DNA from 3 places in the Bradyrhizobium sp. USDA 4353 genome. Region 1 is predicted to be linked to each of the others. Evidence: predicted binding sites of a transcription regulator. Region 1 holds the regulator's gene; each other region holds the start of a gene.

What was found. Region 1 encodes LexA, which represses DNA repair genes until DNA is damaged. Its sites were predicted from a motif close to TGTTCNNNNTGTGTTCNG; they were not measured.
Region 2: the regulator LexA is predicted to act here: its motif matches at 4,507-4,524, upstream of ACVILH_RS02040 (ribonuclease T2 family protein).
Region 3: the regulator LexA is predicted to act here: its motif matches at 2,498-2,515, upstream of ACVILH_RS04850 (DNA recombination protein RmuC).

The regions. Positions count from the first base shown of each region.
Region 1 is NZ_JBSSGB010000001.1:5,097,537-5,104,548, reverse strand. Features, by position in the region: gene ACVILH_RS23015 (alpha/beta fold hydrolase) at 1-496, shown strand, start outside; gene ACVILH_RS23010 (alpha/beta hydrolase) at 569-1,558, opposite strand; gene ACVILH_RS23005 (MBL fold metallo-hydrolase) at 1,571-2,503, opposite strand; partial or broken gene ACVILH_RS23000 (LysR family transcriptional regulator) at 2,588-3,541, shown strand; gene ACVILH_RS22995 (molybdopterin molybdotransferase MoeA) at 3,723-4,931, shown strand; gene lexA (transcriptional repressor LexA) at 5,150-5,848, shown strand; gene ACVILH_RS22985 (hypothetical protein) at 6,152-6,592, shown strand; gene ACVILH_RS22980 (ComEC/Rec2 family competence protein) at 6,708-7,012, opposite strand, start outside.
Region 2 is NZ_JBSSGB010000001.1:444,505-451,516, reverse strand. Features, by position in the region: gene uvrC (excinuclease ABC subunit UvrC) at 1-1,199, opposite strand, end outside; gene ACVILH_RS02055 (outer membrane protein) at 1,448-2,080, shown strand; gene ACVILH_RS02050 (cold-shock protein) at 2,339-2,554, opposite strand; gene ACVILH_RS02045 (23S rRNA (adenine(2030)-N(6))-methyltransferase RlmJ) at 2,807-3,667, opposite strand; gene ACVILH_RS02040 (ribonuclease T2 family protein) at 3,761-4,465, opposite strand; gene ACVILH_RS02035 (hypothetical protein) at 4,594-5,073, opposite strand; gene ACVILH_RS02030 (hypothetical protein) at 5,243-5,548, shown strand; gene ACVILH_RS02025 (DUF3617 domain-containing protein) at 5,648-6,196, shown strand; gene ACVILH_RS02020 (ATP-binding protein) at 6,519-7,012, opposite strand, start outside.
Region 3 is NZ_JBSSGB010000001.1:1,074,638-1,081,649, reverse strand. Features, by position in the region: gene ACVILH_RS04855 (AmpG family muropeptide MFS transporter) at 1-1,167, opposite strand, end outside; gene ACVILH_RS04850 (DNA recombination protein RmuC) at 1,211-2,467, opposite strand; gene def (peptide deformylase) at 2,637-3,164, shown strand; gene fmt (methionyl-tRNA formyltransferase) at 3,307-4,242, shown strand; gene truA (tRNA pseudouridine(38-40) synthase TruA) at 4,359-5,096, shown strand; gene ACVILH_RS04830 (methyl-accepting chemotaxis protein) at 5,255-7,012, shown strand, end outside.

The DNA of each region.
Region 1 (7,012 bases):
GGCGCATCCGTCACGGGTGCGGGCACTGGTGCTGATCGCACCCTCGATCAGCGGCGCGCCGGAGCCTATCTACCCGCCCCCGATCGCAGCGCTGCTGCGCGAGGTCGCGGCCGCCGAGCAGGCATGCGATTGGGACAGCGTGAGCGCTCTCAAGGCGCAGCTATGGCTCGACGGTCCGTTGCAGCGCGCAGGACGCATCTCGGGCCCGCTTCGGACGATGTTTCTGCAGAAGAACGCAGCCGCGTTGCGCGCTCCGCCGGTCGGCGCCAACCTCGATACGGCAGCGGCCTTCCCTCGGCGTTCGGAAATCGGTGTGCCGTCCCTGGTGATATGGGGCGATCTCGATTTTCCTCACATCCAGGAGCGGAGCCGCGCGCTGGCGGCGACCATGCCGAACGCGTCGGGCCACGCGATGAGCGGCGTCGCGCATCTGCCCAGCCTGGAGCGGCCAGCGGAGGTCACAGATCTGCTGACGGCATTTCTCGGGGGATCGTGAGTTTGCCTGGCGCGTCGGCACGGACGAACGGCACGCGAGCCGTCTGACGGTTGCAGATGGTCCGCGCGTCGATCAACTCGCCGGCACAACGCGCTCGTTCAGAAATTCGATCACCGCGTCGAATGCCTGCCGTCGATTCCGCTCCATCAGGATCATGTGCGTGCCCTGCCCGATCTCGACCAGGCGCTTGTACGGCGCGCTGACGAGACGAACGAACAAATCCTGCGCCATCTCGATTCTGACATCCGCATCCCATTCCGCCGCGAGCACGAGAACCGGGCAATCGATCGTTCCGGGATCGTAGATCGGCCGTCCGGCGGTCCAGTGCTCGCGCACATCCTGCACGGCGCCCGAAGGCGCGCGGATCGCGCCGGGGTGCGGCGAGTCCGGATCGGTCGCGAGCGTCGCCTCTGCCCAGGTGTCGAACCAGCCGTCTGGAATGAGCCCGGCGCGCGCCTCCGGCGGAGCAGCGCCCCGCCAGGCCGCCTCGAATGCGCGCGGGCTGACGATGCGGTAAGCGGCGAGCGGGCCGCCGGCGTCGATGCGCAACGGCTCGGAGGAGAGCCAGAGCGGCGTCACCAGGACGAGCTTCTCGAGCTTGGCGCCCGCCGCGCTCGCGAACGCGCCCGCGATCGTAGCGCCCCAGGACATTCCGAGCACGTTGACGCGCGGGATGTCGCGGTGCCCGCGGATGAAGTCCACCGCGGCGGAGAAATCGTCCAAGGCGGTCCGCGCGTTGACCAATGGAGGTCCTTGCTCCGGGGCGCGCGACATCTCCGGCGGCCGGCTGGAGCCGCCATAGCCGCGCGCGTCGACGGCCCAGACGTCGTAGCCGGCCTGCGCCAGGACATCCATGAACGAGGCGCCTCCGACCGCGACGTCGAACAGGCTTGCCGACGAAAAGGTGGCGCCGTGCATCATCACGAGGGTTCGCTCCGCAGAGAAACGCTGCAGATCGCGCCGACGCTTATTGATGAGCTGAAGCTTCACATCGGGCGCCGGTCCTTCGATCAGGCGGCGCTCGGACATGACGGGCGAGGAGGACGGAGCGGTCTCGGTCATGGCCATCTCCGATCAGGCGAAGGACCAGGCAAACCCGTCGCCGTCGCGGCTGACGCGCCCGGCCGAGGATTCGGCGAAGTGAGTGGTGAACACCAGCGAGTCGGTCTCCGCAGCATGGTTCATCGCCCACCGGCGCGCGGTCCGCGCCGCCTCGGGAAACTCGCAATAGACCGAATTCCAATCCGGACGCGCGACCTGCAGCGGATGATGCATCACGTCGCCCCAGAACAGCGCGCGCTCGCCACGCGAGCTGAAGCTGATGCAGGCGTGATCGATGCTGTGGCCGGGGCTTGGCAGAAAACGGAAGCCATCCACGACTTCGCTGCCATCGACCACGATCTCGCGCGCGAGGCCGGCCTCGATGATTGGCCGCACGCTGTCTTCGTAGACCCCCGGCAGCGGCGGATGCCGCATGGGGCCGAGCCCCGCCGCGTCCCTGATCGCGGCGTCCGAGCCGTCACCGGCCGAGAGCGCCGCGACATAGGCGCGCTCACGGCTCGAGAACACGTGGCGCGCGTTCGGAAACACCGGCGTCCAACGGCCATCGGACAGCTGAGTGTTCCAACCCACGTGATCGGCATGCAAATGCGTGATCAGGACGAACTCGACATCCGCCGGGGCAACGCCAGCGGCGCGCAAGCGGTCGAGAAACGGTTCGTTCAAGCGGTGTAGAACTGCCGCACCTGGCCGTTCCTTGTCGTTGCCCGTGGCCGTGTCGATCAGGACCACCCGCTCGGGCGTGCGCACGAGCCAGCTATGGATGCTGAGGCGCAACGATCCCGTGCGCGGATCGATCGATCCCGGCCCAAACCGGCCGCGCTCTGCAGCGATGCTGGCGGGGTCCACGCCTGGAAACAGGAAATCGCCTTCGACGGCGTCGAGACCGATTTCGAAGATCTTGGTGATGGTCGCGTCGCCGACGCGATAGGTCGTGATGTCCTGCATGCTTGCGGCCTCGATCGGAGCAATGGGTCTTGTCTGGACCGAGATCTACGATTAGGTCAGACATTGCTCAAATCGATCCAACTCATGCAGTCCATCGATCACTTCGATCTCCGGTCCTTCGATCTCAATCTGCTGGTCGCCTTCGACGCACTGATGCAGGAGCGCAGCGTGACGCGGGCGGCTGCCCACCTCAAGGTCGGGCAGCCCGCGATGAGCCACACGCTGTCGACGCTTCGCGTGCTGCTGCAGGACGAGCTGTTCGTCCGCGTCGGCACCGTCATGCAGCCGACTCCGAAGGCCGCGGTGCTCGCCGGACCTGTCCGGGCGGCGCTCGCGCAGATGCAGGCTGCGCTGCACGCGGCGCCGGAGTTCGATCCGGCGACGGAGCAGCGCACCATCCGCTTGGGATTCTCGAGCGAGGTCGAGCTGCTGCTGATCCCCGAGCTTACGGCGATGCTGCGTCGTTCGGCACCGGGCGTAAGGCTTTTGAGCCGGCCGACGGAACGCAACGAGGTGCATCGTCTGCTCGACGAGGGCGCCCTGGATGTCGCCGTCGGCTGCTTCGAGGCCGTCGCGCAGCGGCACAGATCCCAGCTCCTGTTCGAGTAGGCGCTGAGCTGCGTCTACAACCCCGCGCGTATCGCGATGAAGACGCCGATCAGCCTCGCCGACTACCTGTCGCTTCCGCACGCGCTGGTGACGCTGACCAACAGCCTGCAGGGCTGCCTGGAAGCGGCGCTGGATGAGATCGGTACCGAGCTCAACGTGGTCTCGGCCTCCTCGGACTTCCTTAGCGTGCTGGCGACGGTGGCCGCAGCGCCGGTGATCACGACGATACCGACCCGGATGGCACGACTCTACGGTCCGCGCTTCGGGCTCGCGCTCTGCCCCGCACCGTTGACGCTGCGGCTGCCTGCCGTCTCGATGGTATGGCCGCTGCAACTGGACCGTGATGCTGCATCGGCCTGGCTGCGGAACATGGTGGCCGACATCCTGCACACGACCGAGCGCGCCGCCTGTCGCCTGGCTGTGGGATAGAACGGCTTGGAAATGGATCGGACTGATGGGAGCGTCTCGCGGGATCGTGAGGCGGCGTCCGGAGCAAGGCGCCTCAGACGATCCGGAAGCGCGAGAGCGGCTTAGGCCCTTGGCCGCGCTGTGCGCGTTCGGTTAGAAGGCGATTCAGTCGATTTGCCCGTCTCCGTCCAAAGGAACTCTGATGGCCCTGATGCCGGTGTCCGATGCGTTGTCCGCGGTGCTCGCCGGCGCCGAGCCGCTGGCCGCGGAGCAGGTCGGGCTGGACGAGGCGTTCCACCGGGTGCTGGCGTATGACCTCGCGGCGCTGCGGACGCAGCCGCCGGAGGCGATGTCGGCGATGGACGGCTACGCGCTGCGCGCGGCGGACGCGACCACGAGCGGGACACGGCTGAGGGTGATCGGCGAGGTCGCGGCCGGGCGGCCGTTCGATCGCGTGATCGGTCCCGGCGAGGCGGCGCGCATCTTCACCGGCGGCGTCGTGCCCGCGGGCGCCGACGCGGTCGTGATCCAGGAGGACACGTGCGCCGAAGCCGGCGACGTCGTCATCAACGAGCCCGCGATCAAGGGCCGGCACATCCGCCCTGCCGGCGTCGACTTCCATCAAGGCATGGTGCTGCTCAAGGCCGGCCGCCGGCTCAGCGACCGCGACCTGTCGCTCGCGGCCAGCATGAATCATCCGGCGCTGCCGGTGCGGCGCAGGCCCAAGGTGGCGCTGCTCGCCACTGGCGACGAGCTGGTGATGCCAGGCTCGGCGCCCGGCCCCGGCCAGATCGTCTATTCCAACGGCTATGGCCTGCGGGCGCTGATGCGCAGCGAGGGCGCGACGCCGATCGATCTCGGCATCGCCGCCGACACGCTCGAGGCGACGGTCGCCGGCATCCGCCGGGCGCGCGAGGCCGAGGCCGACATTCTGGTCACGACCGGCGGCGCCTCGGTCGGCGACCACGACCTGGTCAAGCAGGCGCTCGAGGCCGAAGGCGTCGAGATGGCGTTCTGGAAGATCGCGATGCGGCCGGGCAAGCCGATGATGCACGGGCGGCTCGGCGGCATGCGCGTGATCGGCCTGCCGGGCAATCCGGTGTCGTCCTATGTCTGCGCGATCCTGTTTCTGGTCCCGCTGATTCGCAGCCTGCTCGGCCGCGAGGCACGGTTGCCGCGCGAGACCGCCCTGCTCGGCCGCGAGCTTAGCGCAAATGATTCGCGCGAGGACTATCTGCGCGCGCAGCTCGAGGAGCGCGCCGACGGCACGCTGGTCGCAACTCCTGTGACGCAGCAGGATTCATCGCTGCTCGGGAATCTCGCGCTCTCGCAGGCGCTCGTCATTCGTCCAGCCTTTGCGCCGAAGGCCCCCGCGGGAAGCCCCTGCGAGATCCTGCGCCTGCCGAACTAAGCAACCTCCCCCGGCAAAGCCCGGTCCGTTCACCATATTTTTAGGATTGCGGAACACACATCGAACAGATAGTGTCCGTTCATGATTTGTTTTTAGTATGTTGCGGAACGACGCGAAGACGCTCGTCCGGCCCGCCGAGAGATCGAGAAGCTCCGATTGAGGCGCTCGGATCGAGGAGCTCGCGAGTCGGACGACATCAAACCGGGGACCAGGTCGAGATGCTGACGCGCAAACAGTACGAACTTCTGCGGTTCATCAACGAACGGCTGAAGGAGGCCGGCGTCCCGCCGTCCTTCGACGAGATGAAGGACGCGCTCGACCTGCGCTCGAAGTCCGGCATTCACCGCCTGATCACCGCCTTGGAGGAGCGCGGCTTCATCCGCCGGCTGCCCAACCGTGCCCGCGCCATCGAGGTGATCAAGCTGCCCGAGCTGTCGCAGGCCGCCGGCAACCGCCGCGGCTTCACGCCGTCGGTGATCGAGGGCAATCTCGGCAAGGTCCGCACCTCGACACCGGCGCTGGACGATGGCGAGCGTCCCGTGGCCGTGCCGGTGATGGGCCGGATCGCTGCGGGTACGCCGATCGAGGCGCTGCAGACGCGCAGCCACACCATCAGCGTGCCGGCCGACATGCTCGGCAATGGCGAGCACTACGCGCTCGAGGTGCGCGGTGATTCGATGGTTGATGCGGGCATCCTCGACGGCGACATGGCGCTGATCCAGCGTAACGAGTCGGCCGATACCGGCGACATCGTGGTGGCGCTGATCGACGACGAGGAAGCGACCCTGAAGCGCTTCCGCCGCCGCGGCGCATCGATCGCGCTGGAGCCGGCCAATACCGCCTATGAGGTGCGCATCCTGCCGCCCAACCGGGTGAAGATCCAGGGCAAGCTGGTCGGGCTGTATCGCAAGTACTGATCACGCAGGCTGCGCCGTCGCGATCATGCATCGCGACTCGCGGGGCGAGATGCACAATCGATCGGCGGCGCATGGACGCGCTTCGTCGCGCCGCTCAAGAACAAGTCACGCGCAAGCGCACGCTATGATGTGCAGCGCGGCACGCTCAAACGCTTGTGATCGTCGGCGGCCGCACGTGCTGCAGATCAGCGCAGAAATGCCGCGAAGCGCGCGCTAACATCGCTCCTGATGTCCACTCTGATAGAGGCCTGCGCCTGTCCGGGGGGAGCGTGGGTCAGCTATCTCTGAACGAGGAGCGATCCGATGTGTGACTACAGCCTCCATGCCGTTGCCTCCCGTCCCGCCAAAGTCGGCGAGACGCTGATCTCGACGACGTTCCGCGGCACTGCAACCCGCGGCTTCGCGCTGGAAAGCGAGCCGACCGTTGCGGTGTGCATGCTGCCCGGCACCGAGCTCGCCTTCGCCGAGGACGTCCGCTACGACAGCCGCTGGCTGTGGACGCGGACCATCCGCGAGCGCGTCGCCAAGTTCAACACCATCGAGAAGCACATTCCCGATCGCCACCACGACGCGATCGAGTTCGCCGATGGGCGCCACGTGCTGGTCACACAGCTCTGCGAGGGCCAGCGCGTCACCGTGCTGCAACTGCCCGTCACCAAGCAGCCCGGCGAGCCCCGTCCCGACCAGGCGGAGGATCGGCCGACCGTGCAGACCCCATCGATCCGGCGCATCAGCATCACCTGACGATCTGATCGCCAACGGATCGCATTCCTCGGATCGCGCGCCAACGCTGCGGCGGCCCTCGGCCGGCTTCTGCCGGACTCGAGGGCCGCCGCTCGGCGATCTCCGATCCACCGAACTAATCGTCGGCGCCCTGCTCTGTCTCGGGCGGCGTCGCATCCTGAATGCGCGGCGTCGGCGCGCGCGGCGCCAATGTCGGCTCGAACTCGGTCGCATCAGGTGGTGCCGGCGCCCATGGGCGGTCGGAGCCGGCGGCGCGGACAGGCGTGACGGCGAAGCCGCGGCCCTGGCGCGTCAGCATCAATGCGCCCTGCTGCTGCAATCGCTGGCGGTCGATCACTCCGGCCGCGCAGGACGACGGCGCGGCGCGAATGGTCACGATCAGCGCAGCGCGGGCGCAATCGTCGGCCAGCGCATCGGCGC
Region 2 (7,012 bases), 4.7 Mb from region 1:
CCGGCCTTGACGCACAGTGCCTCGGCCAGCAGCTCGGCCTCCTCGATCTCATGCGACAGCAGGATCAGTTTTGGCGGCGGCTTGTCGTCGTAGAACTGCGACAGGAAGGCGGACAGCACTTCCTCTGGCGTGAACGTCTTCTCGGCGCGCGGGAAGTAGGCGCGGTTGCCCCAGTTCTGGCCGGTGCGGAAGAAGAACACTTCCACGCAGGAGAAGCCGCCCTCTTGATGGATGGCGAACACGTCGGCCTCCTCGACCGTGCGCGGGTTGATGCCCTGCTGCGAGGAGATCGCCGACAGCGCCGCGAGACGGTCGCGATAGACGGCGGCGGTCTCGAATTCGAGCTCGCCTGATGCCTTCTCCATCTCGCTTGCGAGCAGCGCCTTCACCGCCTGGCTGCGGCCGGACAGGAAGTCGGTCGCCTCGCGCACCAGCTCAGTGTAGCCGGGGAAGTCGATTTCCTGCGTGCATGGGCCGGAGCAACGCCGGATCTGATGCAGCAGGCAGGGACGGGTGCGGCTCTCGAAGAACGAATCGGTGCAGGAGCGGATCAGGAACGCGCGCTGCAGCGCCGTGATGGTGCGATTGACCGCGCCGGCGGAGGCGAACGGGCCGAAATAGCGCCCCGGCCGCGACTGCGCGCCGCGATGCTTGAGGATCTGCGGCGCCCAATGGTCGCCGGTGATGAGGATGTAGGGGAACGACTTGTCGTCGCGCAGCTGCACGTTGAAGCGCGGCTTGAGCTGCTTGATGAGGTTGGCCTCGAGCAGCAGCGCCTCGGTCTCCGTGGTGGTCGAGACGATCTCGACGCTCACGGTGGCCGCGATCATGCGCAGGATGCGCGCCGGCAGCGGCGCGTTGGCGCGGGCATAGGACGACAGCCGCTTTTTGACGTTCTTGGCCTTGCCGACATAGAGCACGTCGTGCGCCGCATTGAGCATGCGGTAGACGCCGGGCGAGGTCGGCGCCAAGCGCACCGCGTTCTCGATCGCGGCATGGCCGGTCGCCAGCGGACCTTCGCCGATCGGCTCCAGGCTCTCTTCCGTCAGCTCCGGCAGGCGGCCGTCATCGTCCTCATCCGCGGGGGCGGCGGGGTCGAGATCGGGCGTGTCGGCGGCATCTGGCGGCAGGTCGGCCGTCGCGCCACGGCGGCTGTCAGGCGCCGGCGCCTTGGGTGGATCGGAGCTGTCGGTGGTCATGTCGCCAAATTAAGCGCTCGCAGCCGCTCCCGCCAGCGGGCGCTGGCGCCATGCACAGGGCAGGGAGACAAGCAGGCGGTAACGCTTCGTTAAGCACGTTAATGGCCCGCTAACCGGGCTTAACAACGGCTTAACCTAAAACTCTCGATAAATGCTCACGAAAAAAGACGGAGTTCCGTAACCATGCCGGCCCGCGCGTGTCGCGGTGCTTGCTCCGGCGGGTTGCGGCGAGTGGCGTGGAGTGAGCGATGAACAGGTTCTTGGTCAGTGCTGCCGCGGTGGCGGGGTTGGGCGCGGCTCTCGGATCGGTGCCGGCGCAGGCGGCCGATCTCGGCTATGGCAGCCGTGCGCCCTACACGGTCAATCAGCCCTTGAATGCCTATAGCTGGGCCGGTCCCTATCTCGGCGGCACGCTGGGCTATGAATGGGGCACGGTCGGCAACAATTCGACCAAGCCGTCCGGACTGACCGGCGGCATCACCGCGGGCTACAATTGGCAGAACGGCCCTTGGGTGTTCGGCATCGAGGGCGACTTCAACCTGACCGGGGCGAACGACACCTTCGCGCCGTGGAAATTCTCGAACCCGTGGTTCGGCACGATGCGCGGTCGCGCCGGCTACGCCTTCAACAACATCCTGTTCTACGGCACCGGCGGCCTCGCGCTGGGCTCGCTGCGCGCGGAAACGTTCGGTCTGTCGGAATCGCACACTGCGGTGGGCTGGACGCTCGGCGTCGGCACCGAGGTGGGGCTGACGCAGAACTGGAGCGCCAAGATCGAGTATCTCTATGTCGATCTCGACAGCAGCAATTTCGTGATTACGGGGGCGAAGAACGACTATCGGACGGGACTGGTGCGCTTGGGCATCAACTTCCGGTTCTGATGGCAAAACGGGATAGGAAGAAGAAACGTCGAACGACAACCTTCCGGCCGCTCGCGCGGCCGGAATTTTTTTATCATGATCCTCGATGCGATCTGGAGGCGTGCAGCGTCGCGCGCAGCCTGCACGTACGAAGCAGCAAACGCTGTGCACGCGGGCCGGCTGCGCTGCCGGCGGCTTCCAAAACCAACGAACGAATGACGTCGAGGCGCCCGCCGCTGCAGTCACGCTGACGCGTGAGCGGTGGCCGGCGGGCTCGCCTCAGGACGACAGGACCAGGTTCACCGCTTTCGGGCCTTTGCCCTTCTTGTCGGGCTCGACCTCGAAGCTGATACGCTGTCCCTCGGTCAGATCCTTCAGGCCGGCGCGCTCCACCGCCGTGATGTGCACGAACACATCTCGACCACCGTCGTCCGGCTTGATGAAGCCGTAGCCGCGCTCACCGTTGAAGAACTTGACTGTCCCAGTCATGGCCATCGGGAAACTCCTCCCCCGCAATGCTTCCTCCACTGCGCGCCCTGCGCAGCGTCCGACCGGACATCACTTTGATCGGAAAGCGTTGGCCACCTTAACGCCCAGCGCTCGCCGCGCCGGATCGCCGGATCTTATTAGGCCTTGATCACCCCGCCGCAACCATTCGCGGAAGCGGAACGTAAAGCCAGTCTTACAATCAGACACAATAATACGGTTCCGCGCCGATTGACTACGGCTTTTCGACCAATACCGCTGTCAAGCTTTGGGGATTTCCAGCCGGAAGCGTGCTGCGCCGCCTTGGCCGAGCGGCCGGACGAGCTCCTGCAGGATGAGCTTCAGCTCATCATGCAATGTCCAGGGCGGATTGACGACCAGGAGCCCGGTCGAGGTCAGCGCCTCGCCTTCGATCTGCGGCGCAACGCTGAACTCGATGCGCAGCACCTTGCCGGGTGGCTTGGCCGCAGCCGCAAGCTGGACGACGCGCTCGGCGAGCTGCTCGGTCGCGCGGCGGCTCTTTGCGGGATACCAGAGCACGTAGATACCGGTCGTCCATTTCGCATAGGCTGCGGCAAAGCGGTCGGCCAGACGCTCGAACTCATCCTTGGCCTCGAAGGCCGGATCGATCAGCACCACGCCGCGGCGCTCGTTCGGCGGCACGAAGGCGGGCAGGGCAACCCAGCCGTCGAGATCGACGACGCGCGCCTGCGTGTCGCGGCGCAGCGCATCGATCAGCTGCTTGCGCGGCACCGGCGCCAGCTCGCACAAGGTCATGCGGTCCTGCGGCCGCAGCAACGCACGCGCGATCAGCGGCGAGCCGGGATAGGCGACGAGCTCGGCCTTGGGATTGAACGACCGGACGACGTCGAGATATGGTTGAAGCAGTGCATAGGCGTCGTCCGACAGACGCGCCTGCAGCAGCCGCGCGATGCCGGTGAGGTACTCGCCGCTGCGGGTGGCCTCGTCGCCGGTGAGATCGTAGAGACCAGCGCCGGCATGGGTGTCGATCACCCGGAACGCCGCCGGCTTCTCCTGCAGATAGACCAGGATGCGCGTCAGCACGATGTGCTTGATGACGTCGGCGAAGCCGCCGGCATGAAAGGCGTGTCGGTAGTTCATGCCGCCGGAGTTACGCCGTTCCACGCCAAAAGGGTACCCCGTCGTGACGTCCGCTGTCTGCGATCGCACGAACGGCGCGACCGGGCGGAGCTCCTAGCCGCCGCGCACCGGCGGCATGTTCACCTCGTCGCGGCGGCAAGCCTGGCGGTCGACCTCGTCGCAGCTCCGGAACTCGAGGTCCTTCGACAGGCAGATCCGCACCTCGCTCAGCCGCGTGCGATTGCAGGTGACGGCGATGCCCGACGTGGTCAGCTTGGGATTGGCCTTGATGAAGGCCTCCTCGACGGCGGCCGGAGACACCGTCTTGGCCTCCGACAGATCGAGAAACTCGGGCGGGATCTTGATGGCGGCGCGGGCTTTGCGAATCGCCTCGAAATAGGCCTTCGCCGACAGGCCGGCGCAGGTGCCGTGCTTGTCCCATTCATTGTAGATCAGCCCCGGCGCCGGCATCAGGTCGAGCATCGAGGTCATGATGTTGCGCGGCAGGCGCGGCGCCGGCTGCTCGCAATATTCGGGATAGCCGGTCTCATATTGCGGCCACAGCCCGTGCACGACGAAGGAATAGGGCCGGCCGCTGCATTGCTGCGAGCGGTTGCCACGGCCGCCCCGCTCCTCGGCCTCGGCGCAGAACGATGGCGACCAGGACAGCGACAGCACGTAGAAATCGAACGCGCCCGGAGCATTCTGCCGGCGGTCCTGAGCATCGGCCGGCCTGACGGCGAGCGCGCCGAGCAGCAGGGTCAGGCAGACGATGGTTCTGGCAAAGAAGACGGCAGGTCGGCGCAGGCAATCGAACATGGCGAACTCCCCCGGACAATGGCGGGAGCCTAGCAGCACTCCGGAACATTTCAAGAACAAAATGGCTGCCCGGAGGCAGCCACGTCATCTGGGCTCGGAGCGAGCCGCCTTGTTCGGCGAAACCCGAATCAGGGCTTGGCGGCGCGGCAGGCCGGATTGAACGCCCAGTTGCGGTCGAGGCCGACGACGCAGAACTCGACGCCCTGATCGTAGCCGGCGAAGCCGCCGTCCTCGATGATCGAGAAATTGACGGTGCGGGCCTTGCCGTCGCTGATCATCACGCTGCCGGTGCAGAAGCGGCGCGGAATGTTGTCGGACTGCCAGGGCCGGAAGGCGATCTCATGGATATTGGCCACGCCGGTGATCTGGAGCGAGGAATTCCAGAAGGTGCTTTCCTTCTCCTGGAACCGGCTGACGATGGTCGGGATGGCTGCCTCGCAAGGGGCGACCCGGCCGTCATATTTCGGGCCCGACAGCCAGAAGTTCATCTCGAGCGGATTGGCGGCATGGGCCGGGGCCGTCGCGAGCAGGGCGGCAAGCAGCGCGCCGCAGGCGGCGCCGAACGTCTTGAAGGAGGAGCTCTTGAAGGAGGAGCTGAAGTCGCGCATGGGCCGTCCGAAAATCTGATCCGGGGAGCGTGGACCGTGCCGCGGCGGCCACAGGAGGTCAAGTGCAACGCGGCAACACTCCACGATTAGTCCTGTTAACCGGGGAGCGGTGTTCTTTTCTTGGCCGGACAGGACCTTTAGAATGGCGAACCAGACCAGGGAGATTGCAATGCGGACGCTCAAGGCCGGATTCGTGAAGACTGCAGGCCTCGTGGCCTTGGGGACGTTGCTGGCCGCCACGGCCGCCCAGGCCGACGTGGTGCCGGCGTTCAAGGGCAACGACACCGGCGGCATCATTTCCTATCAGCTGGCCCAGACCACCGACGCACGCCAGCTCGCGGTCGATCATTGCGCTTCCTACGGCAAGGTCGCGAAGTTCGGCGCTGTCGACGCCCGCTATGGCGGCTACGTCTCGTTCGCCTGCCGCTGGGTACCGTATGGCTCGGCGCAGCGGCCGCTGCGGACGCTGTACTGATCCTCGGCCGACTGACGTTCGCTCCGTCGTCGTTCTCCCAATTGCCATCTTTTGGCGGCATTCGCTCCGGCATCGCGCAACGATCTGGAACGAAAGCACATGACCTGCACACGCATCGCCCTCGGCCTGTTGGCCTGCTGCCTTCTCAGTGTGGCCGCCAGCCCGAAGGCCCGCGCCGTGGACCTGCCGGTCCGCAAGGCGGGGCTGTGGGAGCTGAAGATGGTCAGGTCCGGCGGCCAGACGCCCGACATGACGATGCAGCACTGCACCGACGAGACCACCGACAAGGACATGAACAACATGGCCTCGCCGATGGCGCAGCAGGTCTGCTCCAAGCAGGAGATCCAGAAGACGGCGACCGGCTATATCAGCGATGCCGTCTGCAATTTCGGCGGCATGAGCACGACCTCGCATGCCGAGATCACCGGCGACTTCAATTCCGCCTACACGGTGAAGACCACATCGAAGATGTCCGGCGGCGCCACCGGCGCCGGCACCAAGGACACGGCGATGACGATCGAGGCGAAGTGGCTCGGCGCCTGCAAGCCCGACCAGAAGCCCGGTGACATCGTCATGCCCGGCGGCATGAAGATGAACGTCAAGGACATGAACAAGCTGAAGAACCTGATTCCGGGCGTGAAGCAGTAGGCTGCGGACTGGCGACTGAGTGGGCTCGTCGAGCTTCTAGAGAAGTATGAGCAGGTTGCCACGACGGCAGTCTGCTCCCTCTCCCCGTTCTTACGGGGAGAGGGCTGGGGTGAGGGGCAGCGGCACGGGAAGTGCGTATCGTAAGCGTTCGTCCCGCTTAGTTCGTCAGTCCGAGTCGTCCAACGTCTCAGTGCGATCGTGCGAGATATGACAGCTTACGAGGCTCGCCGCTGACACTGATGGTGTGGCTGCCCCTCACCCCAACCCTCTCCCCGTGAAGAACGGGGAGAGGGGGCGCACCGCCGTTTGGGCGACAGTCGGCCTAAACCGGAATCCGAACGCTCGCCCTCAAGCCGCCCATCGGGCTGTCGCCGAGCGTGATGTCGCCGCCGTGGGACCTCGCGATGTCGCGGGCGATGGCGAGGCCTAAGCCGGTGCCGCCTTCGTCCTGGTTGCGGGCGTCGTCGAGGCGCAGGAACGGCTTGAACACCTCCTCGCGCATGGCGGCGGGAATGCCGGGGCCGTCATCGTCGACGGTGATGGTGAGATAGCGGTGGTCGCGATGGCCGGTGATGGCGATCGCATCCGCGTGGCGCGCGGCGTTGGAGACGAGGTTGCCGAGGCAGCGCTTCAGCGCCTGCGGCTTCACGGTCACCACCGGCAGCCCATGGAATGACACGGTGGCGGAATGGCCGTTGCGCTCGGCATCGCTGCGCAATTCCTCCAGCGCGTTCGAGATGTCGGTCGGCTGCGCGATCTCGCCATTGTCGCCGCGAGCGAATGCCAGATAGTCCTCCAGCATGTGCGACATCTCGT
Region 3 (7,012 bases), 4.0 Mb from region 1:
CTTACACAAGGCCGAGAGATAGGCGACGAAGATCACGGTGCCGATCGCGCTGGTGAAGTTTTCCGCCGAGATCGCCAGCGCCAGCGCCCATTGATTGACGCCGACGATCGCGAGCCAGGAGAACGACAGGTTCGCGAGCGCCTGCACGATGCCGCCGATCCAGAGGCTCGTGGCGAGCGAATAGCGCCGCGCCACGAAGCCACCGGCGAAGCCGCCGGCGAGCGTGGCGGCGAGGCCGACGCCCTTCACAATCGCGGCGTAGTCGACCTTGGTGAAGCCGAGATCGATGACGAACGGCGCGGTCATCGTTCCGGAGAAGGCGTCGGTGAACTTGAACAGCACGACGAAGGCGAGCGCGGCCAGCGCATCGCGTCGGCCGAGGAATTCGAGGAAGGCGCCGGCGGCAGCATGCGCGACACGGGTGAGGGCGGTGTCTGCGCCCATCGCGGCTTCGGCCTGCTTCGACTGGGTCGGCTCCGTCGCCGCAAGCGCCGTGATCGTGCCGATCAGCACCAGCGCGGCCATCACGACGTAGCCCCACATCCATGACACCGGGCGGGTCAGTCCCGAACTCTCGAACGCGCTGACCACGACCAGCGCGCCGGCCGTCGAGACCAGCATGCCGATGCGGTAGGCCGCGACATAGGCCGCCATGCCCGCGGCCTGCTCGCTCTCGGGCAGGCTCTCGACGCGGAAGGCGTCGACGACGATGTCTTGGGTCGATGATGTGGCGGCGACCAGCAGCGCTGCCAGTGCGACCATGAACGGTGCGTGCGCCGGGTCGGTCAGAGCCAGCAGCAGGATCGCTGCGATCAGCAAGAGCTGCGCGAACACCAGCCAACCGCGCCGTCGCCCGAATGCGCGCGTCAGCAGCGGCACATGCAGGGCGTCGACCAGCGGCGCCCACAGGAACTTCAGCGTGTAGGGCGTGCCGACCAGCGCGAACAGCCCGATGGTGCCGAGATCGACGCCGAGCTCGCGCATCCAGATCTGCAGGGTCGAGCCGGACAGCGCTAGCGGCAGGCCCGAGGAAAAGCCCAGGAACAGCACCACGAGCACGCGCGGCTGTAGATACACGGCCATGCTCTCGCGCCAGGTGGGAGCCGGCTTGGCTTCGGGCTTTGCAGCGGTCGCTGCGAGGTCGGATGTCGCGTCGGGTGCGGTCATGGCGGGGTGGTAGCAGATTTGGACGGCTGTCGCGACGCCGCCATCACTCCCCCGCCTGCATCCGCCCCGCCAGCGGAAACAGGTCCGGCGTCGTGCTTGCAGCCGGCGCGATCCGCGGCGAGTCCATCGGTGCGTCCTGCTTGCCGAAATCCAGCTCCTCGATGCGCGCGGCGCGTTTCTCGATCTTGTCGGCGGAGATCAGGATCTGGCGGATATCCTCGCCGACGTCGCCGAAATGCTTTTGCAGCTTGAGCACGCGCTCGCGCAGCCGGCCGAGGTCGTCGCCGAGATGGATCACCTCGTTGCGGATCTGGTCGGCGGCGTCGCGGATGCGGGCATCCTTCATGATCTGCTGCATCACCTGGATCGCGAGCATCAAGAGCGACGGCGACACCAGCACGACGCGCGCACGATAGGCCTTCTGAATCACGTCGTCGAAACCATCGTGGATCTCGGCATAGACAGACTCCGACGGCACGAACATCAGCGCGGTGTCCTGCGTCTCGCCGACCACCAGGTACTTCTCGGCGATGTCGTTGACGTGGCGCAGCACGTCGGTCCGCAGACGCTGTGCGGCGGCGCGTTTCTCGTCCTCGGTCTCCGCATCGTGCAGCGCGGTCACGGCTTCCAGCGGAAATTTCGCGTCGATGCACAGCGGCCTGGTATCGGGCAGGAACACCACACAGTCGGGCCGCTTGCCGCTGGCGAGCGTGTACTGGAACGCGTAGCTGCCCTTCGGCAGCCCGTCCTGCACGATCGCCTCCATCCGCGCCTGGCCGAACGCGCCGCGCGACTGCTTGTTGGCGAGCACGTCGCGCAAGGTCGTGACCTGCGTCGTCAGCTCGCTGAGATCGCGGTGGGCATTGTCGATGATGCCGAGCCGCTCGTGCAGCACGCGCAACGAATCCATCGTGTGGCGCGTGGTCTGCTCCATCGACTGGCCGACGCGGTGGGTGACGGCGTCGAGGCGCTCGTTGACGCTGCGGGCGAGGTCGACCTGGCGGCCGGCGAGCAACTGGGCCATGGCGTCGACGCGGCCGGAGGCCTCGCTCTGCACCCGGATCATCTCGCCGAACCGTTGTTCGATCTCCTCGGTGCGCATTGCCTGCTGGGCCGCAAGCTCGGCGCTCCGCCGTCCCGAGCGGGCCACCGCCAGGCCGATCATCACCAGCAGCAGCAGCACCAGCACGCCGAACCCGATCAGCGCGTCGCTGGCGCGGACGGGCAGGTCGCCGATCATGACGACGACAGGATTGAGCGCAGAATTCAGCGCAGGATTCAGCTGTTGGCTGGCAGTCATCACCCCCGTCTATCCGATTCGCAAAGTGTCGCGAACGAAGAGAGAACATTTATGGTTAAGGCCGGGTTAAGAAGTATGGTTAACGGATCGTTGAAATTCATGGTTAGCGAAGTCTTAACCGCGCGCCATCACATTGACCGCGCCTGCTTCGGGGCTTAAATCGCGCGCCATGTCCCTCAGAGAAATCATCATCCTGCCCGACAAGCAGTTGCGGCTGGTGTCCAAGCCTGTCGAGAAGGTCACACCGGACATCCGGCAGCTGGTCGACGACATGTTTCAGACCATGTACGACGCCCCCGGCATCGGGCTTGCGGCGATCCAGGTCGCGCAACCCCTGCGCGTCATCACCATGGATCTGGCCAAGCCAGATGCGGGCGGCGAGACCAAGCGCGAGCCGCGGGTCTTCATCAATCCGGAGATCATCGCCAAGTCCGATGAGCTGTCGGTCTATGAGGAAGGCTGCCTGTCGATCCCCGAATATTACGAGGAGGTCGAGCGGCCGGCGCGGGTGCGCGTGCGCTTCACCGATCTCGACGGCGTCGTCCGCGAGGAGGATGCCGAGGGTCTCTACGCCACCTGCATCCAGCACGAGATCGACCATCTCAACGGCGTGCTGTTCATCGACTATCTGTCGAAGCTCAAGCGCGACCGCGTGATGAAGAAGTTCACCAAGGCCGCCAAGCGCGCGGGCGAGTGATTGAGTTCGCGACCCATCGGCTTGCCCGGTGGGCTCTCTCCCGTCGGTGGTGAGAGGCGGGCCCACGCCCACCGCTTCCTGGGCTCACCCCCCTCCCTAACCCTCCCCCACAAGGGGGGAGGGAACGCATCGAGTGAGCTGCATGCCCCTTCGCCTGATCTTCATGGGCACGCCGGATTTCGCCGTGCCGACCCTGCTCGAGCTCGCCGGCCACGGCCACGAGATCGTGGCCGTCTACACCCGTGCGCCGAAGCCGGGTGGCCGCCGCGGGCTCGCCTTGGTGCCCACGCCGATCGAGACCGAGGCGCGGCGGCTCGGCATTCCCGTGCTCACGCCGAAGACGCTGAAGACCGAGGAGGCGTTGGCCGATTTCCGCGCGCACCAGGCCGACGCCGCCGTCGTCGTCGCCTACGGCATGATCCTGCCGCAGGCGATCCTCGATACGCCCCGGCTCGGCTGCTACAATCTACATGCCTCGCTGCTGCCGCGCTGGCGCGGCGCCGCCCCGATCAATCGCGCGATCATGGCGGGTGACGCCGAGAGCGGCGTGATGGTGATGAAGATGGATGTCGGTCTCGACACCGGCGACGTCGCGATGGCCGAGCGCCTTCCCATCACCGATGCGATGACCGCCTCGGATCTGCACGACAAGCTCTCCCGCATCGGCGCCGACCTGATGGTGCGCGCCATGTCCGCGCTGGAGCGCGGCGGGCTGACGCTGAGGAAGCAGGCCGAGGACGGCGTGACCTACGCCGCCAAGATCGAGAAGGTGGAGGCGCGGATCGATTGGGCGAAGCCGGCGCACGCCGTGCTGCGGCACATCCACGGCCTGTCCCCATTCCCCGGCGCCTGGAGCGAGGTCGTGCTCGATGGCGAAGCCGTGCGGCTGAAGATCCTGCGCTGTGCGCTTGCCGACGGTGCGGGCGAGCCCGGCACCGTCCTCGACGACCAGCTCACCATCGCCTGCGCCGACGGCGCCATCCGCGTCACCGAGCTGCAGCGCGCCGGCAAGGGCCCGATGAAGGCCGCGGATTTCCTGCGCGGCACACCTGTCGCGCCGGGCCTGCGCTTCGGCTGACCATCTCAGCTCGTCATGCGCGGGCTTGACCCGCGCATCCATCTCGCGAACAAGCTTCGTTCCTGGATGGATTGCCGGGTCAAGCCCGGCAATGACGCCCACATGCGATCGAGGCAATGCCCCGCTACAAGCTCACCATCGAATATGACGGCACTCCCTTCTGCGGCTGGCAGCTGCAGGAGACGCTGCCGTCGGTGCAGGGCGCGCTGGAAAATGCGGTGCAGGCGACCTGCGGCGTGGCCACCCGCGTGCACGGCTCGGGGCGCACCGATGCCGGCGTCCACGCCACCGGGCAGGTCGCGCATTGCGACATCGAGAAAGAGTTCCGGACGGACAAGCTGCGCGACGCCCTCAACGCGCATCTGCGGCCGAACCCGGTCGCCGTGCTCGATGCTGAGATCGTGCCCGACTCATTCGAGGCCCGCTTCTCCGCGCGCAAGCGGCACTACCGCTATCGCATCGTCAATCGCCGCTCCAACCTCGCGCTCGAGGTCGGCCGCGTCTGGCGCGTGCCCCAGCGGCTCGATTCCGATGCGATGCATGCCGCTGCCCAACGCCTGATCGGCAAGCATGATTTCACGACGTTCCGTGACACAGAATGTCAGGCGAAGTCGCCGGAGAAGACGCTCGATCAGCTCGATGTCGTCAGGGACGGTGATGCCATCACCGTCATCACGTCAGCGCGCTCCTATTTGCACAGCCAGGTGCGCTCGATGGTCGGCTCGCTGGTGTGGGTCGGGCAGGGCCGCTGGAGCGCCGACGATCTCGCAGCCGCGCTCGCCGCGCGCAATCGCGCAGCCTGCGGCGTCGTCGCGCCGCCGGAAGGACTTTACCTGGTGAAGGTCGACTACTGAGGTCGGTTCCGCAGCAGGCCTTTGGTCCGTGTTGTTAACATATGAGAATTTCTGTCCTAATTAGTTCCGGTTGGGCAGCGCGGGACGGACATTCTTAACTTCAAATTGAAATCCTCGCTGGTATCGAACCTGGAGGCTGTTGTTCAGCGAGGTCTGTCGTGCGCATTCGTCAAGTGTTCCTGCTCTCCTTGCTGCTCGGGGCCGTGATCGGCCTGCTCGCCACCGTGTTGTTCGCCTGGCAGCAGCTGACCTCGTTGCAGGCGGCTCGGACGGCAGGAAGCGATGCGCAATTGCTCGCGGCCATGCTTCGGCTGCCCGAGAAGCTCAACATCGAGCGCGCCTGGGTGAACCCGCGCCTCGCATCCGCCAATCCGGCGACGGCCGAGGAGCTGGCGGCCCTCAAGAAGATCACCGGTGGATCGGACGAGGCGTTCGCCAAGGCACGCAGCCTCGCGCAACTGCGTGACGACCTGACGGCGTTGGACTCGATCGAGCAGAAGCTGAAGTCGCTGCGGGGCACGGCGCTCGACGCGGTGGCCCAGCCCAAGTCGTCCAGGCCCGACGCGATCGTGCGCGATTACGTGCCGCAGATGTTCACGGTGCAGGAAGCGACCGGCAGCCATGTCGAGGTCATCGTTCGCCGCATCAATGCGGCCAATCCCGCCGTCGGCCAGGCGGCTCGGCTGGCTGTCATCGGTTGGGACCTGCGCGACTGGGCCGGCCGTGCCACGACCACGCTCATTCGCATGATCGCGACCAAGCAGCCGATGGCCGGCGAGCCGGCCGAGGCGCTGGCGGCCTTCAAGGGACGCATCGACCGCATCTGGGCGACGGCCAAGCTCGCCGCGGCCGAGATCGATCAGAAGCCGATCTTCGCCGCGATCGCCGAGGTGGAGAACGGCTATTGGGCGCGCGGCGGCGAGCTCTATACGTCGCAGGTGGCGCCGAACCGCGGCAAGGTGCTGGAGCTCGATCCCGATCAGTTCCTGCGCTCGCTGTTCCCGATCCTCGACACTATCCTGCCCCTGCGTGATGCCGCGCTGACCGAGGCGCTGCGGCAGAGCGAGGCCGCGATCAGCGAAGCCCAGGCTCGCTTCGTCCTTGCGCTCGTCCTGCTGGTGGTCAACATCACCGCTGCCGCGCTCGGCACGATCTGGTTCAACGGCCGCGTCATCAAGCCGCTCTCGACCTTGACCGAGCTGATCGGTCGTATCGCTGGCGGCGAGCGCGACGTGGCGATTGCCTATCGTGACCGCACCGACGAGGTCGGCACCCTCGCCAATGCCATCGGTGTGTTGCAGGAGAAGTCTGCGGAGGCCGACCGGCTGGCGCTGCAGGGCGCCGATGCCGAGGCGCGGCGCGATGCGCGCCGGCAGAAGATCGAGGCGCTCACCCGCCGCTTCGGCGAGGTGATCGACACGCTGTGCGGCCGGTTGAGCGATGCCGCCAGCGGGCTGAAGCAGTCGGCCGAAACGCTCGACGGCTCGGCCAGCACCACGGCGTCCCGTGCCACGGCTGTCGCGGAGGCCGCGGCGCAGGCGACCTCCGGCGTCAACACGGTGGCGGCCGCATCCGAAGAGCTCGACGCATCGATGAAGGAGATCACCCGCCAGATCGCGGAAGCCGCGTCGGAATCGTCGAATGCGACCAGCCAGGCGCTCGACACCACCGACAAGGTGCGCACGCTCGCCGGCAGCGCCACCCGCATCGGCGACGTCGTGCAATTGATCCGCGCGATCGCCTCGCAGACCAATCTGCTCGCGCTCAACGCCACGATCGAATCGGCGCGTGCGGGTGAGGCCGGCAAGGGCTTTGCCGTGGTCGCCTCCGAGGTGAAGAGCCTGGCGTCGCAGACCAGCAAGGCCACCGAGGAGATCGAGAGCCAGATCGCGGCGATCCAGAACGAGACCGGCAGC